DNA from 4 places in the Paenibacillus graminis genome. Region 3 is predicted to be linked to each of the others. Evidence: predicted binding sites of a transcription regulator. Region 3 holds the regulator's gene; each other region holds the start of a gene.

Region 1 (8,111 bases), 2.7 Mb from region 3:
TGGAAAGCTTTGAAGAGGCCGAGCGCAGTCTGGTTACCTATCTTCAGGAGGATGCGAGCGGAGAGTTCATGGCCGAGTCCGAAGAACTGATGGAGCTGCTGCAATATGAGCTGAACCGTCCGGCTCCGCTGGTCCGGATCCGCAGCCGGGAGGGTGTAGTGGAGCATGACAGAGCCCGCAGCCTGCTCGAGGAAGGAAAGTTTCCGCAAGCGGTCGCACTGCTTGAAGAAATTGTACAGAACATCCCCGATTTCCTGGCGGCGCATAACAATCTGGCTCTTGCCTATTTCTACATGGGCCGCTTTGCCAAAGCCAAGGAATGCCTTGGCGAAGTGCTCGCGCAGGACCCGGGGAACCTGCATGCATTGTGCAACATGGCTATTTTCTTGCAGTATGCCGGCGATCGGGAGCAGCTGGAGGGGCTGGTGCGCATGCTGGAAGCCACAGTGCCTTTTCACCAGGAGCATGTATTCAAAATGGCTACGACGATGGGGATTCTGGGGAAGCACAGAACAGCCTACGGGCACTTCCGCCGCCTGCTGAAGGACGAGGAGGTTGGCGGCGATGCCAGCTTGTACCATTACTGTGCGGCTGCGGCAAGCAACAGCGGACTTGAGAGCGAGGCGGTACGCTGCTGGCAGCTGGCCGCGAAGCTGGACCCGGAATCCGCAGTACCGAAGTTTTTCCTGTCCCAGCTTCAGCTGGCACAGGCTGAAGGCCGTCCGCTGCCTCCGGTAAGCTATAATTATCAGCTGCCTTTCCAGGAGCAGCTCAAGCAGTGGAAGAACAACATGGGCAGCTTCTCTGAGGAGGTGCGGAATAATCCGCTGCTGCGCGCTTCGTTCTTTTGGGCACTGCGCTACGGTGATTCAAGTACGAAGCTTCAGGTGACAGAGGCGCTCCGCTGGATCGGGGACGATGAAATGTCCGAGGTGCTGAAGGGGATTTCTGAGCAGGAGCCGCTGCAGGAGACTGCACTTCTCGGGCTGCAGCGCCTGATCGGTGGCGCACCGGAGGAGAACACAATCCAGAGGGCGGTACAAGAGCCGGTCGTGCCAATCCATAAAGGGCCACCGGAATGGAAAGAGGACTGGCAGCGGGTTATTGATCATACGGCTGCCGTGATGGACCGGCGGTATGATGCCGTTCTGAAGAAGGATGCTGAGCTCCTCTGGAAGCAGTTTATAAGCCGTCTCTACCCGGATGTTCCCTTGTTTAGGCATACTGCGGGCTGGTGTGCGGCTCTGGAATATTTGACCGCCAAGCTGCATGGCCATCCGCTTACCTATCGTGAGGCTGCCCAGCGCTACGGCGTTTCGGTCTCTATGGTAAGCCGGTACGCGCGGCGTATTCATCAAGTATGCGGGTTCCCGCAGGACGGGGCGGCAGCGGACATTTTGCCGCCTTTTACGGAAAATATCTGACCCTAAGGAGGATATACTCATGTACAAAACAATTGTAATCGGAACAGGCCCGGCAGGACTGACTGCTGCGATTTACCTGGCGCGTGCCAATCTCAGCCCCCTCGTCATTGAAGGCTTGCAGCCGGGAGGACAATTGACTACAACGACAGAGGTAGAGAACTTCCCCGGTTTTCCTGATGGCATCCTGGGTCCAGATCTGATGGATAACATGCGCAAGCAGGCAGAGCGCTTTGGGGCTCAATTTAAGAATGGCTGGGTGGAGGCTGTGGACTTCTCGCAGCGCCCATTTAAGATAACCGTGGATGGCTTGGGTGTGCTGGAAGCAGAGTCGGTAATTATTTCGACCGGGGCTTCGGCGAGGTACCTGGGCATCCCGGGAGAGCAGGATAATGTCGGGCGCGGGGTCAGCACCTGTGCAACCTGCGACGGGTTCTTCTTCCGCGGCAAAAAGATTGTAGTGGTTGGCGGCGGCGACTCCGCAATGGAGGAAGCGAGCTTCCTGACGCGGTTCGCTTCCAGCGTGACCCTGGTCCACCGCCGTCCGGAGCTGCGCGCTTCGAAGATCATGCAGGACCGCGCGCGGGAGAACAGCAAGGTGGCCTGGGCACTGAACCGCACGCCGCTTGAAGTCGCCATCGGGGATACCGGGGTGAAGGGACTGAAGGTCCGCAACAATGAGACGGGTGCTGAAGAGCTTGTGGAAGCGGACGGCGTATTTATCGCTATCGGCCACACACCCAACACGGCCTTCCTGGGCGGCCAGATCACTACCGATGCCAACGGCTATATCGTGGTTAATCCGGGCACAACCGAAACCAACATTCCGGGCGTGTTTGCTTGCGGGGACGTGCAGGATACCCGTTACCGCCAGGCGATCTCAGCTGCCGGGACCGGCTGCATGGCCGCCATGGATGCCGAGAAATATCTGGAGGGCTCGATGGTGCATGACTGGAGCGAAACGCTGGATAAGTAACGGAGGCGCTCAATCAGCAAAATTTTTTATTGACACAAAATACCACTCCATGTAAATTGTATTTAATTAGATAAGATACCCACTAGGGGAGCCTGAATAGGCTGAGACGGGATAAGTGATTCCCGGACCCTTGAACCTGATCTGGATCATACCAGCGTAGGAAAGTGGAGTCGGACCTTTTTTAGCGCAGCCTTCTTTGGCTGTTCCTGAATAAAGCCGCTCCAGGTGGAGCGGCTTTTTGAATTGCTGCGTGATTATCTTATCTGCAAATTGCTCATAGAGCACAGAGGAGGAGATAAGAATGTCAGATTCAGTAAAAAAGGAAGAGGTTAATCTTTCCGGATTCCCCGCGAGCCGCAAGGTGTATGTAGAGGGCTCACGCCCGGACATTCAGGTTCCGATGCGTGAAATCTGTCTCAGCCGGACTGAAGGCGTGGCGGGAGAAGCGGACAATGCGCCGCTGCGTGTCTATGATACCAGCGGGATTTATACGGACGCCGGACAAGAGACCGATATCCGCAAGGGTCTTCCGCCGCACCGATTGTGCTGGATTGCGGAACGCGGAGATTCGGAAGAATACGCCGGGAGAGCTGTGCAGCCCGGAGATAACGGAAGGACAGCGGACGGATCGCTGGAAGGAGGCTTTTCCGGCTTGCACCGGTGCCCGTTAAGAGCGCGTGAGGGCCGCAATGTCACCCAGCTGCACTATGCGCGGCAGGGGATTATCACACCGGAGATGGAGTATATCGCCATTCGTGAGAACACCCGGCCTGAATTCGTAAGGGATGAGGTCGCGGCAGGCCGGGCCATTATCCCGTCGAATCTCAACCATCCCGAGAGTGAGCCGATGATCATCGGGCGGAATTTTCTGGTTAAGATCAATGCGAACATTGGGAATTCCGCTGTGTCTTCATCGATCGAAGAAGAAGTGGAGAAGATGAGGTGGGCAACGCGCTGGGGGGCCGATACGATTATGGACCTTTCCACCGGGGCAAAAATCCATGCCACCCGCGAATGGATTATCCGCAACTCGCCGGTTCCAATCGGCACAGTGCCCATCTATCAGGCGCTGGAAAAGGTCAAAGGAATAGCTGAGGATTTGACCTGGGAGCTGTACCGCGATACGCTCATTGAACAGGCGGAGCAAGGTGTAGACTACTTCACCATTCATGCCGGTGTGCTGAAGCGTTACATTCCGCTTACCGCTGGCAGAATGACCGGAATTGTCTCACGGGGCGGTTCCATTATGGCGGCCTGGTGCCTTGCCCATGATCAGGAGAACTTTTTATATACGCATTTTGAGGATATTTGCGAGATTATGAAAACCTATGATGTCGCCTTTTCCCTGGGAGACGGGCTACGCCCCGGCTCCATCGCCGATGCCAATGACGAGGCTCAATTTGCTGAGCTAGAAACACTTGGTGAGTTGACTGCTTTGGCCTGGAAGCATGATGTCCAAGTGATGGTGGAAGGTCCGGGTCATGTGCCGATGCACAAGATTAAGGAGAATATGGATAAGCAGCTGGAGCTTTGCCAGGAGGCCCCTTTTTACACACTCGGTCCGCTGACCACGGATATTGCTCCCGGCTATGACCATATTACATCAGCAATTGGTGCAGCAATGATCGGCTGGTTCGGGACAGCGATGCTCTGTTACGTTACCCCGAAGGAGCATTTGGGCCTGCCGAACAAGAATGATGTGCGTGAAGGTGTGATTACTTACAAAATTGCTGCACATGCCGCTGACTTGGCCAAGGGGCATCCGGGCGCGCAGGACCGGGACAACGCACTATCCAAGGCGCGGTTCGAGTTCCGGTGGCGTGACCAGTTCCACTTGTCGCTGGACCCGGAACGCGCGCTGGAGTACCATGATGAGACGCTTCCAGCGGAAGGCGCCAAAACAGCGCATTTCTGCTCGATGTGCGGCCCCAAATTCTGCAGCATGCGGATCTCGCACGATATCCGCAATTCGTCCAGATTGAGCAGAATGCTATAACCTGCAACCTTTCCGAGAGGCTGTTTCCGACGCTATGAAATGCGGAGGAGGCAGCTTTTTTCTATATACGTTTCATTCCGTATCCACATGGTTAAACCAATTGGTTGTCAGCTTAATTAAGTTTGTGATTTTGTGATTGCAATCACAATCCGGCCCTGTACCCTATGCTAAGCTGGTGTTGAGAAAGGTTATCAATTAGCCGGAGGTTAAGCTGCAGGAGGAGAGCGCAATGAGCAAAAGCCTTAACATGGATGAGTCCATATTCGAGCTGGTCAGCCGTTATCCGGAGGTCGTAGATATTATGGTGGAGCTGGGGTTCCGCGATATCGCCAAGCCAGGCATGCTGCAGACGGCAGGCAGGTTCATGACCCTGTCCAAAGGAATCACAGTGAAAAAAATGGATCGCGAAACCGTCCGGCAAGCTTTTGAGCGCCATGGCTTCGAGATTATTCAATAGAGGAGAGAGTACAATGAGCGAACTGATTAACAACCGGGAAGTGGATGTTCCCGAGCAGACACGCCGCCAAGCCATGCTTAGGGAAATCATCAAGGAGCTGCATGCCGGAAAAAGCGTGGAGGAAGTCAAAGCACGTTTTGCAGAAGCGGTAGGCGATGTTACGGTAGCAGAAATTTCGGCCATGGAGCATTCATTGATGACAGAAGAGGGGATTCCTGTAGAGGAGGTGCAGCGACTGTGCTCTGTGCACACGGCCATCTTCAAAGGGTCGATCCAGGAGATTCACCGTTCCAATAAACCGGAGGAACAGCCGGGACATCCCGTGCACACCTTCAAGCTGGAGAACCGTGAGATTGAACGTCTTGTCAATTTCCGCCTGCAGCTCCACACCGATAAATTTCTAAGAAGCGGCACGGAAGAGATGAGGTTCAAGCTGTTGGAGGATCTGAGCCTGCTGCTCGATCTCGACAAGCATTACAGCCGCAAAGAGAATCTGCTGTTTCCCTACCTTGAGAAATACGGCATCTATGGACCTACCAAGGTGATGTGGGGGGTGGATGACGGTATCCGCAGTATGATCAAGCAGGCTAAGGCCGCACTCAGTGCATACAATGGGGAAGCCGGGGAACTTAGCAGTCTGCTGGCGGACATTATTCAGGAAGTTAATGAAATGATCTTTAAAGAAGAGAATATTCTGCTGCCGATGGCACTCGATAAGCTGACTGAGGATGAATGGGTCAAAATCGCCCGGGAAAGCGAGGAAATCGGCTTCTGCCTGGCTGCACCAGAGCGGGAATGGATTCCTGAGCGTGTTTCAGAGCCTGAGGGTGCCGCAGCGCCAGCGCAAGAGGGAGGAGTGGCTCCTCAAGGCTTTATCCGCTTCGAAACGGGCCTGTTGTCACTGCATCAGCTGGAAACGGTGCTGAACCATTTGCCGGTCGACCTGACGTTTATTGACGAAAATGACGTAGTCCGCTACTTCTCACATGGCAAAGAGCGTATTTTTGCCCGCACCAAGGCGGTCATTGGACGCACAGTGCAGAACTGCCACCCGCCGCAAAGCGTACATGTAGTAGAGAAGCTATTGGCGGATTTCAAGGCAGGCCGCAAGGATGCTGAGGACTTCTGGATTGCCATCAAAGATAAATTTATCTACATCCGTTATTTCGCTGTCCGCGATGAAGCGGGACAATACATGGGCACCCTTGAATTCACCCAGAATATCGCACCGATCCGCGCATTGGAGGGGCAAAAACGGATTTTGTCGGAATAGCGCATAATTTAAACGTCTGGAGAAACGGAAGCCGCCTCTTGGGAGGACGGCCCAGCCGTTTCTTTTTGCATGAAAAAATACCAGCTGCCTTATATGGCCGGGTGTGCCGCCTTTCCTTGACCGCAGGGATACCTTCTATTATAGTGGGTACGTGGGATTAACTATTTTAGCATAGAAAAAGGTGGCTTGTTACATGTCTGAAAGTATCTACGTTGGCGTTGACTTAGGTGGAACCACGATTAAGGTTGGAATCTGCAATGCCGAGGGGAACCTGCTGCATACCTATGAGGGGCCTACGGGGACTGCGGATGGCGTCGATGCCGTCATCGATAATATCGAAAAGTATGTGCGTCAGATTGTGGAGGACTCCCCGTACTCTTGGGATCAGCTTGCCGGTGTAGGAGCGGGCCTGGCCGGGTTTACGAATATTCGTGAAGGAATTATCATCCTTGCGCCTAACATAGGTTTTAGAGATGTGCCGATCCGTTCCATTCTGGAAGGTCGTCTGAACAAGCCAGTCAAAATAGACAATGACGCCAATGTGGCTGCGCTGGGCGAGGCTTGGAGCGGCGCAGGACGCGGTGTGGAGAACTGTGTATGCTACACGCTGGGCACCGGTGTCGGCGGCGGAATCATTATTAACGGCAAGGTGTATCAAGGGTTTGCAGGACTTGCCGGCGAGCTTGGGCATATTTCTGTAGTGCCTGACCTGGAGGCAATTCAATGCGGCTGCGGCAATATGGGCTGTTTGGAAACGGTTTCCTCTGCTACGGGTATTATCCGCATGGCTAATGATGCTGTAAGCCGCGGCGACCGCACATCATTGTCCATGGTAGAGAAGATCGCAGCCAAAGAGGTATTTGATGCGGCCAAGGCCGGGGACGAAGTGGCTCTGCGGATTGTAAACCGTGCTGCCTTCTATTTGGGTAAATCCATGGCTGCTGTTGCAGCGGTGCTGAATCCGGAAGTGTTTATCATTGGCGGCGGTGTCTCCAAAGCCGGAGACATTCTCTTTGACGAGGTCCGCCGCGTGTTCGCCAAGCTGGCTCCGGCCCCATTGCAGACCGGTGTGACCATCGTTCCTGCCGAGCTGGGAAATGATGCGGGTATTATTGGTGCCGCAGGTCTTTTGCTGCGTTCTTAAGCAGCGGAAATTATTCATATACTATGGATAGGGAGGGGGCGCTTCGATGACCGAATTGGAACAATCACCGCCCGGTGGAGCCACCCTGATTATTATTACGGGCATGTCAGGTGCAGGTAAGACAATTGCTGTGCAGAGCCTGGAAGACCTCGGATTCTTCTGTGTGGATAATTTGCCGCCGGTGCTGATTCCCAAATTCGCCGAGCTGATTGAGCAGTCGAAAGGGAAAATTGCCAAAGTGGCGCTGGTTATCGATTTGCGCGGCAGGGAGTTTTTCACAGCTTTGTCGGAATCGCTATCCTATATCAAGGATGAATCTACGATCGGCTTCGAAATTCTGTTCCTGGATGCAACAGATTCCGTACTGGTACAGCGATACAAGGAGAGCCGGCGGCATCATCCGCTGGCACCCAAAGGCATGCCGCTTGACGGCATCCGTCTGGAACGCCAAATGCTGGAGGAGCTGAAGAATTCAGCCACCTTGTGTTTGGATACCAGCAGCATGAAGCCGGTTCAGTTGAAGGAGAGAATCGTATCACGCTTTTCTCATTTGGGCAGAAGCACGCTTTCCGTCAACATTACCTCGTTTGGCTTCAAATATGGAATTCCGATCGATGCAGACCTCGTGTTTGATGTCCGCTTTTTGCCTAATCCGCATTATGTGGACCAGCTGCGGCCTAAGACGGGCCAGGACAGCGAGGTTTACGATTATGTAATGAAATGGCCGGAAACCCAGATATTTCTGACCAAACTGCTGGATATGCTTCATTTCCTAATTCCGCAATACCGGAAAGAAGGCAAGTCCCAGATTATTATCGGCATTGGCTGCACAGGCGGCAAACAC
Region 2 (8,111 bases), 2.8 Mb from region 3:
TGCGACAGCACAGAATCAATAGGGTCCACGAACGGTTCCATATTCTGAATGAATCCGTATTTGTCGCCTACCTTCAGCTTTTTCGCGTATTCACGCAGCTCATCCCAGGTCCAGTCCTTCGGGACCGGCAGGCCCGCAGCGTCAAGGGCATCTTTGTTCAGAGCAATGAAGAACGCGCTTTTTGTCGTGGGAACACCGTAATATTTACCGTCTATCTTCCAGCCTTCCGCGTCACTGCCCATTTTTTCATCAATATTGTAATCCGTGAATTTGCTGAGGTCGAGCGCCAGATTGGATTCTACCCGTTTGGCCGCATGGGAGACCGTATAGTTCACGTATAAATCTACATCCTGCCCGGTAATCATGGCCGTGTCGAGCTTGAGATTTCCGTCATCATCATTGACGAAGCGGACGTATTCCACCTGAATCTCGGGATGCGCCTTATTCCAATTGTCGATCACCTCTTGCGGACCTGATTCCGGCGGTACGCCGCCCCACATTTTCAGCGTAACCGTACCCTTGGATGATCCGGAAGCATTTTTGCCAGCGCTTTCATTATTGGAAGCAGATGAGTTGCTATTTCCGTTACCGTTGCCGGAACATCCTGCCAGCAGCCCTGTGAGAAGAACGAGTGATGTGATCCCCGCAAGCCATGATTTCTTTTTCAAAAGCGACAACCTCCCTTATGAACTTTGTAAGATCGCTTACAAATCAAGAATAGCAGATCAAGAAAACCGCCAGAAGTAACAAAATAACAGAGTATATGGAACATAACTTTACAATAAAGAGGCTTATACGAGCCGCCTTTGTATGAAAACGTTCTATTTTAGCGGTCCGGTATGAACCCTGTCCTAATTATGATATATTTAATCTTGATCGTTAAGTTCTGTATAGATTTGAAAAAGGAGTACCCCATGAGCCAATTTGTCTACAAGCAAATTATTGATGACCTCAAAATGAAGATCTTTGCGGGACAGTTTGCCGATATGAGGTTGCCGGATGAGCGCAGCCTTAGCGACACATACCAGGTGAGCCGCAGTTCGGTCAAACGTGCGCTGATGAAGATGGAGAATTCGGGAATTATTTTTAAAAAACGGGGTTCAGGCACCTTTATCAACCCGTTATACATAAAAAATGAATCGATCTTTAACTACGAGGGCTCCAATCTGGGGGTTACGGACAACTTTCAGATGCACGGCAAAAAGCCTAAGGTTAAAGTGCTGGATTTCGAAGTCATTCGGCCTACGGAAGAGCTGCAGCGGGATTTGTTCCTGCAGCCCCATGATTTTGTATACAAAATTATCCGCCTGCGCCTGTTCGATGACGAGCCGTTTATGATTGAAACAGGCTACATTCCCATCAAAATTGTCCAAAATCTGGACCAGACGATTATCGAAGGTTCGATCTTTCATTATTTGGAGGAGTCGCGGAATCTGGCGGTGACCAAATCCTTTTTATCTATTTTTGCCGAACCGTCCGGGACCCATGATCAGGAGCTGCTCCATCTGCAGGCAAATGAACCTGTGGGGATTATGGAGGGAATATTCTTCCTGGACAATGGCACGCCCTTCGAATTTTCGCATATGCGGTTCCACTATAAATATTTGAAGTTCAACACGTTTGTATCAGTTCAATAACGAAAGGACCGGGAAATTTCCCGGTCCTTTTTAGGTCGGCTCGTTAACTATAGCTTCGATTTAGCGCGGATTCACTGTTTTTTGGCTTCAAAGTTGTTCAGGTCATTCTCCTTAAACTTGATAGAGAAGCCCCCGCCCGTACCCGGATATTCCGCATCAAAAGCGTAGGATACCCGTTTGGCAATCCCCCCTCCAATCTGGCTTACCATCTTCTGTTTGAATTCCATTTCACTCAAAGCCCGGAACCCTTTTTTCCAGTGCTCTCCTACTTTGAACTCAAAGCCCGGCATTTCGAACCGCTGAGGCTCTGTGCCTGCATCTTCGGAGGAAAAGCTCATGTCATCCTCGAAGCGGAAAAACAGTTTTTTTAGACGATGGCTTTCCGCTTCACTGAAGAATGCTTTGGCTCTGGAGGCGATGTCGTCCAGATTCCCCCGGGTCACCACGATGAAATTTTCATCGGATATCTCACGGGATGAATCCGTCCCCCGATAAACCGAAACAGGAATATCCTGTAAGCCGATTCCAAAATGTTTTTTTACCAGGAGAGGGTAATACTTTATTTGTGCGGTTTCCTCATAATTGTCGCTGAGCTGTCTCCAAAGCGGAAGGCCGCCATCAACGTGGCCGTTGGCCCGGCTTACCGTAAATACCAGGCTGCGGTCATTCGCCGGTGACGCTTTTAACACCTGATACCCATCATTATTCAGTCCCTCTTTAGACACGATTACAAATTTAGATTGATACGTTGAATTTAAGGCCCGGATGATACCCTTTTGATAAAAATGTCCGCTTTTGGCAAAGAATAAGCCGAGTCCAATCCAAATAATCATGCCGATTGCAGCGATAGTGAGGAGTCCTATGATTGTAAGTATTACCGGATTGCGGAAGCGGGAGGGCATAAATGATGTTCTCACTGTTATTTTGTTCTCCTTCTTGATCGCAGTGTAAAAGCGGGTTGTTTTCTTTCCATATTTGCGGATAAATTCCACCAGAATAATACCGTATTTGGAATGAGGTTGTCCAGATCATCTAGTGAACTTAAGGCCTTTTTTTCTAAATATTGAATTGAATATAATTACATTTTGCATAAAATAAAATCTATTTTACAAAGTATTGCTCTGATTTTCATACTATGTTCAAAATTTCACAAAATTGGACCGTATCAATTGTTAAAATGATTGAATTTTATAAACGCAGAGGTATGATGTACTTGTGAAAGTAATTAGGTTCAGGATAAAGAAAAATGGATTAGGAGTGGATTGAAATGGGATTGTCAACTCTGCCTGTGGATTATTCATCAAAAACGTACTTAGCCAAACTCGACGCTTACTGGCGTGCAACTAACTACATATCGGTAGGACAGCTGTATTTGAAGGATAACCCGTTGTTAAGAGAACCTTTGAAGGATGCAGATGTCAAGGTTAAGCCTATTGGACACTGGGGAACCATTCCCGGCCAGAACTTTATTTATGCCCATCTGAACCGCGTGATTTGCAAATATGATCTGGATATGTTCTATGTTGAAGGTCCGGGCCATGGCGGCCAGGTTATGGTATCCAACTCCTATCTGGATGGAAGCTACACCGAAATCTACCCGGAAATCACGCAGGATATCCCTGGCCTCAAAAAATTGTTCAAGCAATTCTCCTTCCCTGGCGGTGTGGCATCACATGCGGCTCCGGAAACTCCAGGGTCGATTCATGAAGGCGGAGAACTCGGCTACTCCCTATCCCACAGCGTAGGTGCGATTCTGGATAACCCGGATCTGATCTCTGCAGTGGTAGTGGGTGACGGGGAAGCTGAAACCGGGCCGCTGGCAGCTTCCTGGCTCTCCAACCGGTTCATCAATCCGGTTACAGATGGCGCAGTGCTGCCGATTCTGCATTTGAACGGCTTCAAGATCAGCAACCCGACGATTCTGTCCCGGATGTCAAAAGAGGAGTTAACCGCATATTTCACAGGCATGGGCTGGGAACCGTTCTTTGTGGAAGGTGAAAATCCTGATCTGATGCACCCGGAAATGGCGAAGGTTCTGGATACCATCATCGAGAGAATTGCAGCAATCCAGAAGAATGCGCGTGAAAACAATGACACTGCCCGTCCATTATGGCCAATGCTTGTCTTCCGTACACCTAAAGGCTGGACCGGTCCAAAAGAATGGGATAAAGTGCCGAACGAAGGTTCTTTCCGTGCCCACCAGGTTCCTATTCCAGTGGATCAAAAGAACATGAAGCATGCACCTGCGCTGCTCGATTGGCTGAACAGCTACAGACCTGAAGAATTATTCGATGAGAATGGCCGTTTGAATGCAGAGCTTGCCGAAATCCTGCCTACTGGCGACAGACGTATGGGAATGAACCCTGTGACTAACGCCGGCAACCTGATTAAAGACCTGCACAAGCCAAATTTCCGCAACTATACGCTCGATAACTCCGTTCCCGGGCAAGTCATTGCCCAAGATATGGCGGTACTGGGCAAATACCTGAAAGAGGTTGTAACGCTCAACGAAGAGAACCGCAACTTCAGAATTTTTGGACCGGATGAAACGATGTCGAACCGCCTGGGTCCTGTGTTTGAAGTAACCAAACGCCAATGGATGGATGAAATCAAGGAACCGCACGATGAATTCCTCGCACCTTATGGACGGGTTATCGATTCGCAGTTATCCGAGCATCAGGCAGAGGGCTTCCTGGAAGGTTACGTATTAACAGGCCGCCACGGCTTCTTCGCAAGCTATGAAGCGTTCCTGCGTGTAGTGGACTCGATGATTACCCAGCACTTCAAATGGCTGCGCAAAGCGACAGACCAAAGCTGGCGTGCGGATATTCCGTCCCTGAATGTCATCGCAACATCGACAGTGTTCCAGCAGGACCATAATGGTTACACTCACCAGGACCCGGGCTTGCTCGGCCACTTGGCAGACAAGAAACCGGAATTTATCCGTGAATATTTGCCGGCGGATGCCAATACCCTGCTGGCTGTCTTCGACACGGTTCTGAATGACCGTCAGAAGATCAACCTGATTGTGTCGTCCAAACATCCCCGTCCGCAATGGTTCTCGGCTGACGAAGCACAAGAGCTGGTGGACAAAGGACTGAAAATCATTGACTGGGCAAGCACCGACAAGGGTGGAGAGCCTGATGTGGTTATTGCTTCGTCCGGTACTGAGCCTACCATGGAGAGCTTGGCTGCGATTTCCATCCTGCATGAAAAGCTGCCCGGCCTGAAAATCCGCTACATCAACGTGGTTGATCTGTTGAAGCTGAGAAGCCAGAAGCTGGACCCGCGCGGTTTATCTGACGCTGAGTTTGATCAATTTTTCACAAAGGATAAACCGGTCATTTTCGCATTCCATGGCTATGAAGGGCTGATCAAGGATCTGTTCTTCGACCGCCACAACCATAACCTGCATGTGCACGGGTACCGTGAGAACGGCGATATTACCACACCATTCGATATGCGTGTACTGAATCAGATGGACCGCTTCGACCTGGCGAAGGAGGCTGTACTGAGCTTGCCTGATGCCGGTAAATATCAAGCTATCGCGGACGAAATGGATGCTATGGTGAAGAAGCACAACCAATACATCCGTGAAGAAGGCATCGACCTGCCGGAGGTAGAGAACTGGGTGTGGAAGGCTTTGAACTAAAGGTATAAAAATCAATTATAGGGGTGTCCTGAACGTCATGAAAATGGCTGCCGGGGCATCCTTTTTTATTTTTTAGCAGGTGAGCAGTGCTAGTTGGAAAAAAGGAACTTATTTCTCCCACAAATCTATAATTTTTGGGAATTAGGTGGAAAAAGGAAACTTAATTGGGCCATATGGCTCCGTCAGGAGCAAAATGAGCTGAATTAGTGTGCCTTTTTCCACTTAACCTACGGAGAACAGGATACTCCGGCAAATTAGTTAACCTTTTTCCACTTGGAATTGTCGAAGAATTCAAAAAAGATTCTCCAGGCAACGCTAAACTGAAATCTTTCCAGTCAGGAACGGTGTAGCCGTTTTGTTCTTCCGATTACGGAGGGTATATGCCGGGTGGAGTTTACTCCTGCGACCTGGGGCTTTTGCTTACTGTGTGAAGAAGTGCTATTTTAATGTGAAACGGGTGAAGGAGGTTCTCAGAATGAATAAAGGTATTTCGGAAAAGGTATTGAACGATGGCTTGAAGGTCCCGGCGATTGGCTTCGGAACTGCCTGGATTAAGGGGGCAGAGGGGGTAAAGGTGCTGACAGGCGCGATTGATGCCGGCTATCGTCTGATTGATTCGGCGTTCAACTATGAGAATGAAGGAGCTGTGGGACAAGCGGTCCGTCAGAGCCCGGTGCCAAGGGAAGAACTGCTGATCTGCTCGAAGCTGCCGGGGCGTCATCACGCTTACCGGGAAGCGCTTGAAACGATTGAGGAATCATTATATAGAGGCGGTCTGGATTACTACGATCTTTATCTGATCCATTGGCCCAATCCCAAGGTGGATAAGTATGTGGAAGCCTGGCAAGCGATGATCGAGGCGAAAAAGCGTGGCTATATCCGTTCCATCGGAGTCTGCAATTTCCTGCCGGAGCACAACGAACGTTTAATTAAGGAGACGGGTATCGCCCCAAGCATCAATCAGGTGGAGCTGCATCCTTGGTTCAGTCAGGAGCATCAGCGTGCCAAAGATGCTGAACACGGCATTGTCACCGAGTCGTGGAGCCCGCTGGGCCGTGGCCATGATATGCTGAAGAATGAAGCGATTGGAAGCATTGCGGCAGCTCATGGCAAAACGCCTACCCAGGTGATACTGCGTTGGCATATTCAGCTTGGCGCGATCCCAATCCCCCGGGCAAGTACTATAGAGCACCAGAAGGAGAATCTGGATATCTTCGATTTCGGGCTGTCGGAAGCGGAGATGCAGGTAATCTCTGGACTCAGTAGGGAGGACGGCCGGTTGTGGGATCAGGACCCGGCTGTGTATGAGGAGATGTGATAGGATCGATTAATAGTTGAGATGTATTGAAAAATAGCAAAGAGGGGCTTCTGCCCCTCTTTTTTTATGACTTACTATTCGACCATTCGGAAAGAATGATTCCTAAGTGACAAACATCTTCGTATTTGCCCCATTTCAAAACTTCATTCCTCGCAAGTCCTTCAACAATTAATCCTGACTGTTCCATAACTCTTTTAGAACTCAATTTATCCTTTATCGTTGTATTTGAATCTCCTCCAGGATGATGATTTGCTGTTCTGATTAAATCGTTTTGGCTTGAACCTTCACCATCTTCCAGCCGGAACGGACTCTCTTCCAGCCTCGTGCAGCTGCCTGTGGGCTTGCTGTCCTTTATTGCTGTTGTGCTGCCTTTCATCTCCGTTAGGTGCTTCCAATACCGCTTGGGCATCAGCGAGGACCGCAGCCGGTCGTTCTTGCGCTCGCGGATACCGATGGCGTTATAGAATCCCTTCCACAGGCGGCGGTATTCTTCCTCAGCCGCATCCGGCTCCGGCGGTATCCATTCCTCGAGCGGAATAATGGCCTGCCGTCCGGGCTGGTGGATAAGGGCCATGCGGTGGGTTTTGTCGTAGATCATGAAGCTCTCGCCGTAGAACCGGTCGCAGAAATGATCCTGAATGACGGGCAGTACGAATCCCTTGGGTTCAATGACCGCCGCCATAACCGGTCCATACACAGAAAAGCGCACAAACCCCAGGTACAGATGTGCCTCCCGCTGGAGCTGCTGAACCGCCTTATGCAGGGTATTAACCGTATCGTCAGCAAGCATGTTCATTACCTTGCGGCCATGGGTGAAGCCGAGGTATAGAAAATTCAGCAGCAGCAGCTCCTTGTCCGGCGTGCATGACCAGAATCCCAGGCGCACCAGTTCCTCTGCCTCAGGACAGATGCGCAGCGGGAGCGATTTCAGCACCCGGTCCGCTCTGCTGCGGTCGGTAGCAATCCATTTCGATTCCAGCAGCAGGCCTTGTTCTTCTCCGTCCGAGTGAATGGCGAGCGGGGTTTCCTTCCACTCATAGCTCTCGAATACACAGCACAGAAGGCCTTCAAAGCTGCCGTCGTAGGTATAGGCCAACGAAGACGTTGTAAACATCAAGGCCAGTCTCCTCTCTTATGCGCCGCTATCCCAGCCGCCGGCAGCGCTGCGAGATCGGAGTCGTTGAAGAGGGTGAGCTGCTCGTACTGCGGCGGCTCTAGCGCGGCAAGCTCCTGCCCGGACATAAGTGAACGCAGCAGGGTGTGTTCACTTACTTTTAGGCCCTCAAGCATTTTGCCTTTGCAGGTAATGAAGAATTGTGCGCGTTTGAGTACCACGCCAAGCTTCTTCAGGGCAGCGAAGTCCAGAGCTCCGGCCCGGCGGGCCTTCACAATCCGCTGTGCACTCCTCACACCGATTCCGGGTACCCGCAGCAGCTGTTCATATGCAGCACGGTTGATTTCAACCGGGAATTGCTCCCGGTGGTTCACCGCCCAGCTGCATTTA
Region 3 (8,111 bases):
AATACGTTTATCGTGGCCGATATGCCTTTTATGACTTACCATGGCGGTATTGACGAAACTCTGCGCAGTGTGCGCAGACTGATGCAGGAAGGACGGGCACATGCCGTCAAAATGGAAGGCGGAGTGGAAATTTGCAGCACGGTATCTGCTGTTGTGTCTGCCGGGGTTCCTGTTCTTGGCCATATCGGCCTCACTCCGCAGTCGGTCAATATGATCGGCGGCTACCGCATTCAAGGGAAAGATGCCAAGGATGCGCAGCGGCTGATGGATGAAGCGAAGGCTCTCGAAGCTGCCGGGGTGTTCGGAATTGTACTGGAACTGGTGACCGAGGAAGTCGCGGAAGCCATCTCCAAGGCTGTCAGCATACCGACCATAGGGATCGGCGCAGGCCGTTATTGCGATGGCCAGGTGCTGGTCTTCCATGATTTGCTGCGGTATGCTTCCCCTTACCGGGATAAACGGTTTGTCAAAACCTATGCCGATGTGGGCACGCTAATCCGGGAGGGGATCAGCAGCTATGTCCAGGAAGTGAAGGAGCGTTCCTTCCCGGCGGAGAGTCATGTTTTTAATGCAGATGAGCATGTGCTGGATTCGTTATACGGCGCGGCCGGAAAAGGAGAGGAATAAGATGAGAGTAGTCAGAACGGTTCTGGAGTTGCGCGAAGCGCTGGATTATATGCGGATGGGGGGACATACCCCGGTCGGTTTTGTGCCCACCATGGGCTATCTTCATGAAGGGCATGCCAGCCTGATCCGCAAAGCGGGAGAAATGGCCAACACCGTTGTGATGAGCATTTTTGTCAATCCGCTGCAATTCGGACCGAACGAGGATTTCTCGTCCTATCCGCGCGACGAGCGCCGGGATCTGGAGCTGGCGGAGCGTGAAGGGGCAGATATTGTTTTTATTCCCGGCGTTGAAGAGATGTACCCTGAGCCCATTCGCACCAAGGTTAGCGTGGACTCGCTGACCACACAGCTGTGCGGAGCTTCCCGCCCCGGACATTTTGACGGCGTGACTACGGTTGTCAGCAAGCTGTTCAATATGGTACAGCCGGATTATGCTTTCTTCGGTTTGAAGGATGCCCAGCAGGTAGCCGTATTGCGCCGGATGGTGTCCGATCTTAACATAAATGTGGAAATTATCGCTTGTCCGATTGTCCGGGAAGGGGATGGACTGGCGTTAAGCTCGCGGAATGTATACCTTAGCGGTGAAGAGCGCACCCAAGCACTTGTGCTGTCCCGCTCCCTTCGCGAAACCCGCAAAGCGATTGAAGAAGGGACTGTGAGAACGGTGGAAGAAGCGCGCAAGCTGCTGGAATCCGTTATTTCATCTTCGCCGCTCGCAGTCATCGATTATGTGGAAATTCTCTCTTTTCCAGACCTGGAAACTTTGGAAGGCGGGTCCCTGCTGAGCGATGCAGAGGGAGAAGTGATCATGGCGCTGGCTGTGAAATTTGGCAGAACCCGGCTGATCGACAATAATGTTTTTATTCCCAAGGAGGTACACGCCCTTGTTTAGACATATGATGAAATCCAAAATCCACCGTGCCACCGTAACGGAAGCCAACCTGAATTACGTGGGCAGCATTACCATTGATGAGGATCTGATGGAAGCCGCTGACCTGCTGGAAAATGAAAAAGTGCAGATAGTCGACAACAATAACGGTTCCCGTCTCGAAACCTATGTCATTCCCGGACCGCGCGGCAGCGGCGTCATCTGCCTGAACGGTGCTGCCGCCCGGCTGGTTCAGCCCGGGGATACTGTGATTATCATCTCCTACGCCATGATGTCCTCCGAAGAGCTGGCTGCCCATAAGCCAACGGTTGTATTCGTGGACGCAGATAACAAACCGGTCAAGCTGGCGGACCATGAGCTGCATGCCACAATTGCCTGAAGCTAAATCCCAGCAATGAATGGCAGGGATGAAGAGACCCGTACTTGTGAAAAATGAAGGCAGGCAAGCTTAAGCTGATTTCATTTTCAGTAAGGGTGGGATGTCCCGTGTTTCAACATTTATTTGCTGAGATGAACAAGATGCTTCAGGAAATCGCCGCCGACTTCCCAACTGCGGAGGGCGCCCGCCGGAATGAACTTTTATGCAAGTACAACATGCTGCACAGGCTTAGCGATGAAGTGATGGATGAGTGGCTGGCTTTTGCCGAGAAGCTGAGTGATTTCCGCCAAAATGCGGATTTTTCGCCTGCTTCGGAGGAAGAAATGCCACAGGTTGAGGCTCCCGAGCTGGCAATGGACTCTTTTGTCCGTGGCCAGGGCTACTACAAGCTGCTGATGTACCGCAAATGCATCGAGCAGTTCAAGGATGTTATCACCCGTTATCCGGACAGTCTGGCAGCACGCCTGTATTTGGCCATGGCCTATCTGCAGGAAGGGGAGCTGGACGTCTCCTGGGGGCATCTGCATCACATGCTGGCCCTGATCCGCGAGAAGAAGCTGAAGGCCATGATTTACAATGCGCTGGGCTGTATTAGAGCCTCCCAGGAGCGGTACCCTGAAGCCCAGGAGCTTTTTAGCCTCTCTTTACAGCATGATCCCCTGCTCCCTGAACCCAGTTTGAATTTGGAGGTCTGCCGCAGGAGAGGCGGGAAGCTGCAATTTGGATATCAGCTGGTTTCGCTTTTATAATTCTTCATCCATTTAAGCGATGCATCCCGCTTGCCAAGGGGTGTGCATCGCCTTTTTTCGTAACTTCTGTTATGCTGATAAGGAGTCTCAAGTGAAAGGGATTAGAACTTATAATGAAATTTGCCGTGCTTGATTTTGAAACAACAGGAACCCAATCCGTGGGTGAAATCATCCAGGTTGGCCTTGCCATTATAGAAGAAGACCGGTCCATTTCCAGGGTGTATGGTTCCTATGTCAAGCCCGGAACGCCAATTCCCCCCTTTATAACGGGATTGACCGGAATTACGGACAGTGATGTGCAGGACGCCCCTGAACTGGATGAGATGATGATGGAGCTTGTTCCGCTGCTCGACGATGTTGTGCTGGTCGGTCATAATGTGGCTTTCGACTTTCATTTCCTGCAGAATGCGCTTGACCGGTGCGGTTATTTGCCGTTCCAGGGCCGGATTCTGGATACGATTGATTTTCTTAAGATATGCTTTCCGTCACTGACCACCTATCAGCTCGGGGCAGTAAGTGCCCATTTCGGCCTCACACATGAGCGTCCGCACCAGGCGGACAGTGATGCTCTTGCAACTGCACTGGTCCTGCTGAAATGTCTTGAGGAGCTATACAGCTTCCCCCTGCTGACCATCCAGCGTCTGAATGAACTGTTTGCGGACGAAGACAGTGACCTGGCCTGGTATTTCGACGGGCTGCTGCATGAGCGGGAAATGGAGACTTTCCAGCCTGAGGGTGAGCTGACCTTTTACCGCCAGCTGGCGCTGGCTGCAGGAGACTGGACCGAGCTGATGCCTCCCAGAGAGGAAGGAACCGGCAATCCTCTGCAGAATATTACCTTTAAGGAATATATGGAAGAGGTGACCCAGCGTCTTAAGGAGGCCCTGCCCCAATACGAAAGCCGTGAAGCCCAGGAAATTATGATCCATGAGGTGATGACGGCACTTGAAAGTGACAAGCATCTGTTAATCGAGGCGGGTACGGGTACCGGCAAATCCCTGGGTTATCTGCTTCCGGCCATCTACCACAGTGTGCGCTCGGGACAGAAGGTCATGGTGAGCACACATACCATCAACCTTCAGGACCAGCTGCGTGAGCGCGACATCCCCCTTTTGACAAATGTCGTGCCATTTCCGTTTAAAGCTGCGGTCTTCAAGGGGAGAGGACACTATTTGTGTCTGCGCAAGTTTGAACATAAAATAAATAAAAAGGACTTCGCGAGTCCCCGGGAAGAAGCGCTTACTGCAGCGCAGATGATTGTATGGCTGACACAGACCCAGTCAGGTGATGATGAGGAGCTGAATCTGAACGGCCGCGGCGGTGATTTCTGGGAGACTGTGGCCAGTGACACGGATTCTTGTCTGGGACGCTCCTGCCCCTGGTTCCGCAAATGTTATTACCACCGGGCCAAGCACGAAGCCGGAATCGCTGATGTCGTAGTGACCAACCACTCCAAGCTGTTCGCAGACGTCAAGGCCGGCCATCAGCTGCTACCGGCGTATGAGCACCTTATTATTGATGAAGCGCATCATCTGGAGGACATTGCCGGGAAGCATCTGGGCATGCAGATGAAATACTTCACGGTTGCCCATACGCTTACACGCCTCTATAAGGACAGCAAGAGCGGACAGCTGCCCGTTCTGCGCCAGACTCTGCAGTCTTCAGGCAGCGAGCAGGCGGCTGAATGGAGCGGGGTGATCGATAGAATCTACCCGGAACTGCTTACGGTAAAGGAATCTTGGGACGCGCTAAGCGACAAACTGTTTGCATTGCTGCCCGAGCGCAGCGATGCCGCAGCAGGAGAAGCGGGACAGCTGGTTACGCGACTTCTGCCGGGTGTTCAGCCAAAGGGCTGGGAAGAAATAGCTGCGCTGGAGAACACCCTGAACCTGAGCCTGAGCGAAATTATCCGCAAAGGTGACAAGATGCTTAGCGAAATGCGCGAATCGGAGAGCCAGTCTTCCTCGGACAGTCTGGTGACGGATATCGGCGGGCTGTTCAAGGACTTGGCCTCCATCCGCGAGCAGGTGCGGTTTTTCATGAACCTGAACGACGAGAATATCGTCTACTGGATGGAGGGCAGCGGCAATTACCGGGGGAAATCACTGCAGCTGTATGCTGTTCCGGTGGATGTCAGTTCCCAACTCAAGGAGCTGTTTTTCGATAAAAAGAAAAGCATTGTCCTGACCTCAGCCACACTGTCCGTGGATAAGTCCTTTCAATTCATGATTGACAATCTTGGATTGGGCGAGTCCGCAGAACAGGGGCGTCTGATGACAGCGCTGCTGCCGTCGCCGTTTAAGTATCGTGAACAGGCACTTCTGGTTATCCCGCGCGATTTCCCCAGTGTCAAAGGCAGTGTGGGGGATGCCAGGTTTGTCGATAAGCTCGTGCATTCACTGGCGGAGGCTGCAGTGGCGACACAGGGCCGAATGCTGGTGCTGTTCACATCTTATAAAATGCTGCGCCAGGTTTATGATCCTCTGAAGGAGGCGCTTGCCTCACAGGACATCACTGTTCTGGGGCAGGGCGTAGAGGGCGGAAGCCGCAGTAAGCTGATCCGGCGTTTTCAGGATAGTGCCGCTTCCGTGCTGCTGGGGACAAGCAGTTTCTGGGAAGGGGTAGATATTCCCGGTGAGGCGCTGACCTGTCTGGCTATTGTCAGGCTGCCGTTTCAACCGCCGAACCATCCGCTTGCGGAGGCGAAGGCTGAACTGCTGCAGGCACAGAAAAAGAACCCTTTTATGAAGCTGTCGGTACCCCAGGCGGTCATCCGGTTCAAACAGGGCTTCGGCAGGCTGGTTCGCACTGCACAGGACCGGGGGATTGTCATTGTATATGATACCAGGGTTATCGAATCTTATTATGGAAAGTACTTCCTGTACTCGCTTCCTGGACCCAAAATGGAGCATATGCTCACCGATCAGATGGTCCCGCGTATCGCCGAATGGCTTGAAGACGGCAGTGTGTCCTGATTCTGCTATACATTCTAATTTTTATTATTAGAAATTATGATTATTTTCTGTTGCGGATCAGAAATTTTGTTAAGTAGAGATAAATAAAATTTAGCTTTTGAAAAGCCGGGGCTGGTTTATCCAGAAACAACGGCAGAAATGCCGTTGTTGAGGAAGCGGAGGCTGGTTTCTCTAGAAACAACAGCAGAAATGCCGTTATTGGAGTGTAGAAGGCTCGTAATGCCCGGAAATAACAGCAGAAATGCTGCTGTTGATGCGTTGAAGGCTGGTGAGTTCAGAAACAACGGCAGAAATGACGTTGTTGGAGTGCTGAAGGCGAATATGTCTTTGGTTATCACCTATAGTTCGGTCCTCAGGCGTTCTGCTAACGAAAGGGCGCCGGGGGATGGACTATAATTTTGGAGCGCTAACAAACTTAAGATGATGCTTTCGAAGTGAGTTTTGTACGAAGTATTTCAGGAAGTATACGCTAACAAAACTTAAGATGATGCTTTCGGAGTGAGTTTTGTACGAAGCTGATCTAAGAAGCATACGCTAACAAAACTTTTAGGAGGAGAAAATATGAAATCGGACAAAATATCGGAGGCTGTGGTGCGCAGACTGCCTGTGTACCTGCGTTTTCTGAATGATCTTCAGAAGCGTGAAATCTCCACCGTATCTTCACAGGAGCTGGGGCAGAAGCTGGATCTGAATCCGGCGCAAATCCGCAAGGATCTGGCCTATTTCGGCGATTTCGGCCGAAAAGGCATCGGCTATGATGTATCATATCTGATTGAGAAAATCCGCCATATCCTAAAGCTTGACCAGCAGATCAATGTGGCTCTGGTGGGTGCAGGTAATCTTGGACACGCATTATCCAATTACAATGCCTACTTAAAGGACATGATGAAAATCACCGCAGTCTTTGATTCCTATCCGCCCAAGATCGGGCAGAAAATCAACTCACTGACTGTCCAGCCTATGGAAGAGCTGGGGAGCACAATCCGCGAGCAGGGCATTCGCATCGGTATTATTACTGTACCGGACAGTGAAGCGCAAACCGTTGCAGATATTCTGGTGGATTCAGGTATTGAGGCGATCCTCAATTTCGCACCGGTGATTTTGAAGACGCCTGCCAACATCCGGATTCACGCCGCTGATTTTACCACTGATTTGCAGAGTCTGGCCTATTACTTGCATGATGGAAAGGACGAAACGGAAGATGAGCAGCAATAAAACTGTAATTGTAAATGGGCGGTTTCTGGTACCGGGTACGGAGCAGCCGGTGTTAAGCGGTTATATGACCATAGAAAATGATCTCATCACATACATAGGAGAAATTGAACCTGTCATTGAAGAAGGTACCCAGACCATTGACGGCAGCCGTCTGCTGTTCATGCCGGGTCTGGTCAATACCCATGGCCATACAGCAATGTCCCTGTTGCGCGGCTACGGGGATGACATGGTGCTTCAGAACTGGCTGCAGGAAAAAATGTGGCCGATGGAAGAAAAATTCACCGGAGACGATGTCTATTGGGGGACTTCCTTGTCTGTACTGGAAATGCTGAAAGGCGGCACCACCACCTTCCTGGATATGTATGACCACATGGACCGTGTTGCCGAGGTTACCGAGCTGTCCGGCATCCGTGCCGTGCTGATGCGCGGGGTTATTGGCCTCTGTCCGGAGGACGTGCAGAACCATAAATTGGCCGAAGCGGTTGCTTTTGCGCGGAACTGGCACGGGAAAGCGGACGGAAGAATCACAACGATGATTTCACCCCATGCCCCGTACACCTGTCCGCCGGAGTTTTTTGTGAAGTTTGTTCAAGCCGCCCATGATTTGGATCTGCCGATGCATACGCACATGTCGGAAACCCGGCGTGAAGTCGAGCAGAATGCCGAGGATTACGGCCTGCGTCCGGTAGCCCATCTGGAAAAGCTGGGAATGTTCACCCGCCCGTCCCTAGTTGCACATGGTGTTCATTTGACCGATGAAGAGATTGAGATTCTTGCCCGTTACAATGTAGGAGTGTCCCATAATCCAGGCAGCAATCTGAAGCTGGCAAGCGGAGTAGCCCGGGTACCGGAGCTGCTGCGTGCAGGAGTCACAGTATCGCTTGGCACCGACGGCGCGGCGAGCAACAATAATCTCGATATGTTTGAGGAGATGCGTCTAGCTGCCTTGATCCACAAAGGCGTGAGCGGAGATCCGACGGCGGTTCCGGCACCGGAAGCGCTGCTGATGGCGACCGAATACGGCGCACAGTCGATTTTTCTGGACCGGGTCGGCCGGCTTGCTCCGGGAATGAAGGCGGATTTCATTGCGCTGGATATCGACCAGCCGCATTTCCTGCCGCATACGGACCTCCTGTCCCATGCCGTATATTCGGCAAGCGCAAAGGATGTAGCGCATGTCTGGGTGGACGGCAAGCAGGTTGTGAAGCATGGGCAATGCCTGACGCTGGATGAGGAACAAATCCGGCGCAAGGCGCAGGAGACTTTTGAGGGCCTGC
Region 4 (8,111 bases), 260 kb from region 3:
AGTTGGTAATTGCGTACTTAATCATGTAGGTGGCCATTACCTCAGTTGAGCCTGCCGGTCCGCCCTTCGTCATGACGATAACAATATCCGCAGCCTTCATGGCACCGGCGATGGACAGCATAATCACAACAGAAATGATCGGTACGATCAGCGGCAAAGTGATGCGTGTAGCCCGCTGGAAGCCCGTAGCGCCGTCGATGGCTGCGGCCTCATCCAGTTCTCCGGGGATGGATAGAATCGCTGCCAGCACCATTACAATGTAGAATCCGGTCCACTGCCAGGCATTGGTGATCAGAATGGACAGCATAGCGAACCTTTCGTCCGACAGCCAATATACCGGTTCGATTCCCACGACCCCCAGCACTTTATTAAACAACCCGATATTGGGCTCATAGATGAACCCCCACAGGATGCCAATTACCGCTGTAGACATAATAGAGGGCATGAACACTGCTGTTTTATAGAGTCCCTTCAGCTTTTTGACATTAGCAATCAGCAGCGAGAACAGAACAATCAGGGGGACTTGAATGAATACAGAGAATAAAATAAACCAGCCGTTATTTTTGACAGAAATCCAGAAACGGTCATCGCCAAGAGCTTTTTCGAAGTTGTTCAACCCTGTAAATTTAACAGTGTCTGAAACACCGTTCCAACTGGTCAGGCTGTAGTAAAGCGAGCTGAAAATCGGATATATAAAGAATATCAAAAACAGGAGTAATGCAGGCAGTATAAACAAGGTGAACACCAGCGGATTTCTGAGTGATTTGTTCATGGACTTTCCTCCGATTGCTTGAGAATCAGGGTGCTGTTTTATTTTTCACAAGCGGAAGCGGCTTCGCCGTCCCCTGCAAGAGGCGGCTTCCGTTTCAGCGAGAAATATAAGCATTTATAGCGCGAAGCGTATAAATGCTTATATTTTAAAAATGTACCCTGGAGCAAGCACCAGGGTACATTCCGTGTACCGTTCCTTATTCCACTGCTGCGTTGGCTTCTTCTTGAACCTTTTGCAGGGCCTCGCCCATTTTTTCCGGGGTCGTCTGTCCGCCAATCAGCTTTTGAATCTGAATATTGCTGATTTCAGTAGTCACATCCGCCTGTACCAGTGAATCGAAGGCCGGGAATGAAGATTCGGAGTTGTTCAGCACAGCCACAATTTCACTCATCAAATCGTCGGTTATATTTTTATTCAGTACAGCCTGATCAATTTTCATGGCCGGCAGCACGCCATCTTCAACCAATCCGCGAATCTGCATTTCCTCGTTGTACATATTCTTAATGAAAGACTTCACTGCAGCAAGCTGGCGTTCATCTTCCCCTGCAGAAGCCGAGAAGCCATATCCATTGTTCACGTCGCGCATCAAAGCTGTCTGATCGCCAACTCCCCCTTCGACCGGGGGAATGTTGAAGAATCCAACCTTGCCGATCAGGCCTTCACCGGATTGACCTGCCTTGAATACGGAAGACTTCCAGGTGCCGTCATACATTAGAATCGCTTCACCGCTGGTGAACTGGGTAGTGTACTCAGCATATTCAAAACCAAGCTCACCTTTTTTGAAGTAGCCTTTGTCTTCCCATTCCTTATACTTGGCAAAACCTTTAACCACATTTGGATCGCTCCATTTGGCCTCTCCGGTGGCGAATTTAGCCGTCACATCCGGCCCGGCATAACGCGACCAGAGATGGTTAGCCAACATCAAAGGCACCCATCCTGCTTTGGAGGCTCCAGCCAGCGGCACTTTGCCGTCAGCTTTGATATCTGCAAGCTGCTGTTCCAATTCCGCAAAGGTTGTGGGCGCCTTCCAGCCTTTGCTGGTGTAGTATTCTTTATTATAGAAGAAACCTTCACCGGAGCCGCCGATCGGCAGTCCGTAGATCTTACCTTCGTACGTAAACGGATCAAGATTGGAGAACTTGTCTTTGATGCCCAGCTCTTCCAGAATCGGTGTCAGGTCAAGCAATTTCCCTTCCTTGGCATATATTTTGGAGTCAGGGCTGCCGAAGAGGTCAAATATCTCCGGAGGGTTGCCGGCTGCCATTTCACCGCGCAGCTTCTCCTTGCGGTTGACATCCGAGTCCACACCGTCCAGCTTAAAAGTGAGCCCAGGTACTTCAGCCTGCACTTTCCCTACAACATCTTCCAGGATCGCGAGCCGCTTCTGTTTGTCGGCCCCCACCTGCGTATGCCGAATGGTCATTTCAAAAGGCTCGCTGCTGGCCGGCTCTTCCGTAGCAGGTGCATTCGTAGCATTCCCAGCATTGGCGCCTTTGGTTGCGGCTGCCTCACCATTATTGCCATTGGAATTGCTGCCGCCGCAGCCAGCCAATACTGCAGAACTTACGAACAGCAGGGACAAGAGCAATGTTACACTTTTCTTCATTTTGGGTGACCCTCCCTATATGTTGATTTCCCTTACATCTCTTATTATAGAAAACAAGTTTTATTACCGTAAGGTTAAAATTCATCCACAGCAGGGATAAAAACCTCTAATGTAAGCGGAGTCATATGTATTGTCCACCTTTTTATGTTATATAATATAACATGACCTTGCTTTCGTCATATCCTTTTCCCTCGCCCCGAAGAACCGTGTGATTACTAGGGCACAAAAGCTTTTTACAAAAAAAGCCGTCCCAACAGTAGTTTCACTATTGGAACGGCTTTGATATAACAAGTATTTTAGACTAATGCAGTTTGCTTCCGGCCTTCTTCAATCAGCCGGTACGCACGCTGGACCTCTTCTTCGGTTGGTGAAGGGACCCCTTCAAGCTCATAAGGTCTTCCGAGGACTTCCCATTTATAGATACCCATCTGATGATAAGGAAGGATTTCAAATTTTTCAACACCGTTCAATGTGCCGATGAAGCGTCCCAAGTTCAGAAGGTCCTCTTCACGGTCATGAATCCCCGGCACGTACACATGACGTATCCACATCTTGCGGTCATGGTCAGACAGCCAACGGGCCAGCTTCAACGTACGCTCATTGGATTTACCGGTAAGCTTGATATGCGCTTCATCATCAATGTGCTTCAGATCAAGCAGCACGAGATCTGTCAATTCAAGCAGATCATTGATTTTGTCGCCTTCATTATAACCGTTGGTGTCAAGTGTAGTATGCAAGTTCCAGCGTTTTTTCACTTCGGCAAACAGCTGTTTTACAAAATGCGCCTGCAAGGTTGGTTCGCCGCCGGAAACGGTCAACCCGCCACCGGAGGAGCGGTAATAATTTAGATACGGCTCAATTTCAGCGAGTACATCTTCAATACTCATTTCTCTGCCTTCATTCAATCCCCAGGTATCAGGATTATGGCAGTATTGGCATTTCAAGAGACAGCCCTGCATGAACAAAACAAAACGAATACCTGGTCCGTCAACGGTTCCAAAGGTTTCTAAGGAATGTATATGTCCGTTAGCCATAGGAGGTCATCCTTTCGAAAATTTAAAATTTTAAACAATTTTAAACAAGATTTTACCGCCCTTGAGGTCAAGAGCGGTATCACCTTGCAGCTATTTCACTGTATACCTAGAACCCAAGCTACTGCTTGTGTATTACATTGCACCGTGGAATGTACGGTTGATAACATCCATTTGTTGTTCACGAGTCAGCTTGATGAAGTTAACAGCATAGCCGGAAACGCGAATGGTCAATTGTGGGTAGTTCTCTGGGTGTTCCATAGCATCCAGCAATTGTTCGCGGGCAAATACGTTAACATTCAGGTGGTGACCTTTGCTTGCGAAGTATCCATCAAGCATCGATACCAGGTTGGATTTACGTCCTTCTTCTTCCTTACCCAGTGCTTTTGGCACAATAGAGAAGGTGTTGGAGATACCATCCAAGCTATCTTCGTACGGCAGTTTGGCAACGGAGCTCAGGGAAGCCAAAGCACCCTTCTTGTCGCGTCCGTGCATAGGGTTCGCACCTGGAGCGAAAGGTTCGCCTTTTTTACGTCCGTCAGGAGTAGTACCAGTTTTCTTGCCATATACTACGTTGGAAGTAATCGTCAGGATCGATTGAGTCGGCAGCGCATCACGGTAAGCGTGGTGTTTGCGGATCATCGTCATGAAGGATTCAACCAGTTCTACTGCGATGCTGTCGACGGCATCGTCATTGTTACCATAGCAAGGGAATTCGCCTTCAGTTTCGAAGTCTACCGCGATACCTTGTTCGTTACGGATTACTTTTACCTTAGCGTGTTTGATGGCGCTCAGGGAGTCAGCTGCTACAGACAGACCTGCAATACCGCAAGCCATAGTCCGCAGAATATCGCGGTCATGCAGAGCCATTTCGATACGTTCGTAAGAATATTTATCGTGCATGTAGTGGATAACATTCAGCGTGTTCATGTAAGTCTTAGCCAGCCACTCCATCATCGGTTTGAAGCGTTTCATTACTTCATCATAGTCAAGATATTCGGAAGTGATGGCCGGATACTCAGGACCTACCTGCACGCCGGATTTTTCATCCACACCGCCGTTGATTGCATACAGCAGAGCTTTGGCCAGGTTAGCGCGGGCTCCGAAGAACTGCATTTGTTTACCGATGCGCATTGCGGATACGCAGCAAGCAATACCATAGTCGTCTCCGTAGATCGGACGCATCAAATCGTCATTCTCATATTGAATCGAGCTGGTTTCGATGGAAACCTTCGCACAGAATTTCTTGAAGCCTTCAGGCAATTTTTCCGACCACAGTACAGTAAGGTTTGGCTCTGGAGCTGGTCCCAGATTGTACAGGGTGTGGAGGAAACGGAAGCTGTTCTTGGTAACGCGTGTTGTTCCGTCTACAGACATACCGCCGATGGATTCAGTAACCCATGTAGGGTCTCCACTGAACAATTCGTTATAGTCAGGAGTACGCAGGAACTTCACGATACGCAGTTTCATGATGAAGTGGTCAGCCAGTTCTTGTGCTTGTTCTTCAGTCAAAGTGCCTTCTGCAAGGTCACGTTCTACATAGATATCAAGGAAAGAGGATACGCGTCCAAGGGACATAGCCGCACCGTTCTGTTCTTTAATAGCTGCGAGGTAACCGAAGTATACCCACTGGAAAGCTTCTTTGGCATTGTTTGCAGGTTTGGAGATGTCCATTCCATGCATTTGAGCCATTTGTTTCAGTTCGCCGAGTGCACGAATCTGTTCGGAAAGTTCTTCACGAAGACGGATAACGCTATCGGACATGGAATCCACTTCAAGATTCGCAAGATCTTGTTTCTTTTCTTTGATCAGGAAGTCAACGCCGTAAAGAGCTACACGACGGTAGTCACCGATGATGCGGCCGCGGCCGTAAGCATCAGGAAGACCTGTGATGATACCGGCTTTACGAACAGCTCTCATTTCGGAAGTATATGCATCAAATACGCCTTGGTTATGCGTTTTGCGGATGTTCGTGAACATGTCAACAATGCCTTGCGGAAGTTCGAAGCCATAAGCCTTGGTGGCATCGATCATCATCTTGATTCCGCCAAACGGTTGAATGGAACGTTTGAAAGGCGCATCAGTCTGAACGCCGACAATTTGTTCCTTGTCTTTGTCAATGTAGCCAGGCTGGTGAGATACAATAGTGGATACGGTGTTAACATCCACATCCAGTACGCCGCCATTAGCAATTTCTTGCTTGGTCATTTCGGAAATAATCTTCCAAAGTTCAGTAGTGTTGTTAGTAGGACCTGCAAGGAAGTCTTCCTTGCCAAGATAAGGTTTGATGTTCTTTTCAATAAAATCATTCACATTTACTTTTCTGGACCATTTTCCTTTTACAAAACCGCGCCATCCAGCCTTAACTTCTTGTACATCTTTTTCAATCACCGACATGCTAAATCCCTCCATTTATATTTAATATATTTGTAGAGATCGCGGGCTTGAAGGTTAATCCCGTGTCTCGTGATCCCCAAAAGATCTGATTGTTATAAAATTCACAATTACATCTCCATAACCGGGACCGTTGTTTATATAAACATTTTAGTTTATTTTCTGAAAAAGGACTGTGACAAATATCACTATTTCGGTGATATTTGTCACTTCCATCCAGTTCCATATTAACCTTTAACCTTATTTTTTGCCATACAACCGTTAATTAGTTGTCGAATCTGCCGTAGAAAGCATTACGATATACATCAGCAAGTTCAGAAACCAGCGGGAGTTTAGGGTTGGCAGTTGTACATTGGTCTTCAAATGCACGGTCAGCCAGATAATCTACGCGGGATTCGAAATCCTTAGGATCGAAACCAAGCGCCTGGAACGACTCTTCGATACCGAGTTTCTTGTTCATGTCGCGGATAGCGTTGATCAAGCTTGTTACGCCTTCTTCAGTGGTACGGGCAGGCAATCCCAGAATGCGGGCGATTTCGGCATAACGTTCGTCAGCTACAAAGTGCGAATATTTAGGGAACGAAGCGAACTTCGTAGGTTTCTTGGCGTTGTAGCGGATAACATGCGGCATCAGAATGGCATTGGTGCGGCCATGGGCAGTGTGGTACTGTCCGCCCCATTTGTGCGCCAAGCTGTGGTTAATGCCCAGGAATGCATTGGCAAAAGCCATACCAGCCAGCGTAGATGCGTTGTGCATTTTTTCGCGGGCAAGCTTGTCGCCTTGCAGTGCCGATTTTTCAAGGTATTGGAATACCAGTTGGATAGCTTTGATAGCCAGACCGTCCGTATAGTCGCTTGCCATAACCGAAACGTAAGCTTCGATGGCATGTGTCAGAACGTCCATACCTGTATCGGCAACAGCTGTTTTTGGCAAGCTGTATACAAACTCAGGATCGATGATCGCTACGTCTGGAGTCAGCTCGTAGTCAGCCAATGGGTATTTCGTATTGTTGGCAGTAGTTTTGTCAGTAATAACCGCGAAAGATGTTACTTCAGAACCTGTACCCGAAGTCGTTGGAATCGCTACGAATTTCGCTTTGTTTCCAAGCTTAGGGAATTTGTATACGCGTTTGCGGATATCCATGAACTTCTGTTTCAGACCGTTAAAGTCAGCGTCCGGATGTTCGTAGAACAGCCACATGCCTTTGGCAGCATCCATTGGGGAACCGCCGCCGAGTGCGATGATGCAGTCCGGCTGGAATCTGTTCATCATAGCAGTACCTTTTTCTACAGTTGTAGTCGATGGATCCGGTTCAACTTCCGAGAACACTTCGATCGCTACTGGAGTCTGGCGTTGACGCAGGTAGTGCTCAACTCTTTCTACATAACCCAGTTTAACCATCATAGGGTCAGTGATAATAGCAACGCGTGTGATGTCAGGCATTTTGGCCAGGTACTGAGTGGCTCCTTTTTCGAAGTAAATCTTGTCAGGTACTTTAAACCATTGCATATTCACGGTACGACGGTTCACCCTTTTCACGTTGATCAGATTGATGGCAGTTACGTTCTGCGATACAGAGTTGCGGCCGTATGATCCGCAGCCCAGAGTAAGTGAAGGGATATTCGTATTGTAGATATCGCCGATTGCGCCATGTGTGGAAGGCGAGTTGACGAGAATACGTCCGGTCTGCAGACGGTTCGAGAACTTCATGATCACTTCTTCGTTATTGGAGTGGATGGCCGAGCTGTGGCCCATACCGCCAAATTCAACAATTTGTGCTGCGCGTTCGATACCCTGGTCAGCATTTTTAACCTTGTAGCAAGCAAGAACCGGGCTCAATTTTTCAGCGGACAGCGGATATTTGGTGCCTACGCCTTCAAGCTCTGCTACCAGAATCTTAGTGCCGGCAGGAACCTGAATTCCGCACATTTCAGCGATTTTCACAGCGGATTGGCCTACGATTGCAGGGTTTACTGCGCATTTTTCCACGTTCATAGCGCCGCTTGTCAGCTTGGCAGCTTCTTCTTTATTTACAAAGTAGCAGCCGTTGGCGATCATTTTCTTCTTCACTTGGTCGAAGATGGCTTCTTCAATGATAACCGCTTGTTCAGAAGCGCAGATCATACCATTGTCGAATGTTTTGGAAAGGATGAGATCTGTTACTGCCTGATCGATATCGGCGCTCTTTTCAATGAAGGCAGGCACGTTACCAGGGCCTACGCCAAGAGCCGGTTTGCCGCAGCTGTAAGCTGCCTTAACCATTGCCGAACCGCCTGTTGCCAGGATCAGCGCAACGTCCGGATTGTT

Evidence for each region. The regulator Rex, encoded in region 3, represses fermentation and respiration genes when NADH is low (regulators of the CRP and FNR family bind a similar motif). The targets are predictions, from matches to a motif close to TTGTGAAATATTTCACAA.
Region 1: PGRAT_RS00830 (DUF1858 domain-containing protein) is a predicted target of Rex. The motif match lies at 4,524-4,541, and genes of this name have one in related genera.
Region 2: PGRAT_RS01215 (phosphoketolase family protein) is a predicted target of Rex. The motif match lies at 2,773-2,790, and genes of this name have one in related genera.
Region 4: pflB (formate C-acetyltransferase) is a predicted target of Rex. The motif match lies at 5,896-5,913, and genes of this name have one in related genera.

Annotation. Positions count from the first base shown of each region.
Region 1 is NZ_CP009287.1:163,131-171,241, forward strand. It holds gene PGRAT_RS00815 (tetratricopeptide repeat protein) at 1-1,424, shown strand, start outside; gene trxB (thioredoxin-disulfide reductase) at 1,444-2,397, shown strand; TPP riboswitch at 2,472-2,577, shown strand; gene thiC (phosphomethylpyrimidine synthase ThiC) at 2,699-4,393, shown strand; gene PGRAT_RS00830 (DUF1858 domain-containing protein) at 4,623-4,850, shown strand; gene PGRAT_RS00835 (DUF438 domain-containing protein) at 4,864-6,123, shown strand; gene PGRAT_RS00840 (ROK family glucokinase) at 6,317-7,267, shown strand; gene rapZ (RNase adapter RapZ) at 7,314-8,111, shown strand, end outside.
Region 2 is NZ_CP009287.1:258,964-267,074, forward strand. It holds gene PGRAT_RS01200 (ABC transporter substrate-binding protein) at 1-668, opposite strand, end outside; gene PGRAT_RS01205 (GntR family transcriptional regulator) at 915-1,637, shown strand; gene PGRAT_RS01210 (hypothetical protein) at 1,709-2,554, opposite strand; gene PGRAT_RS01215 (phosphoketolase family protein) at 2,905-5,289, shown strand; gene PGRAT_RS01220 (aldo/keto reductase) at 5,765-6,607, shown strand; gene PGRAT_RS01225 (TIGR03915 family putative DNA repair protein) at 6,672-7,721, opposite strand; gene PGRAT_RS01230 (putative DNA modification/repair radical SAM protein) at 7,721-8,111, opposite strand, start outside.
Region 3 is NZ_CP009287.1:4,600,369-4,608,479, reverse strand. It holds gene panB (3-methyl-2-oxobutanoate hydroxymethyltransferase) at 1-627, shown strand, start outside; gene panC (pantoate--beta-alanine ligase) at 629-1,519, shown strand; gene panD (aspartate 1-decarboxylase) at 1,512-1,895, shown strand; gene PGRAT_RS19705 (tetratricopeptide repeat protein) at 2,003-2,644, shown strand; gene dinG (ATP-dependent DNA helicase DinG) at 2,758-5,619, shown strand; gene PGRAT_RS19695 (redox-sensing transcriptional repressor Rex) at 6,181-6,834, shown strand; gene PGRAT_RS19690 (amidohydrolase) at 6,821-8,111, shown strand, end outside.
Region 4 is NZ_CP009287.1:4,862,236-4,870,346, forward strand. It holds gene PGRAT_RS20945 (carbohydrate ABC transporter permease) at 1-772, opposite strand, end outside; gene PGRAT_RS20950 (extracellular solute-binding protein) at 969-2,378, opposite strand; gene pflA (pyruvate formate-lyase-activating protein) at 2,675-3,412, opposite strand; gene pflB (formate C-acetyltransferase) at 3,545-5,806, opposite strand; gene adhE (bifunctional acetaldehyde-CoA/alcohol dehydrogenase) at 6,069-8,111, opposite strand, start outside.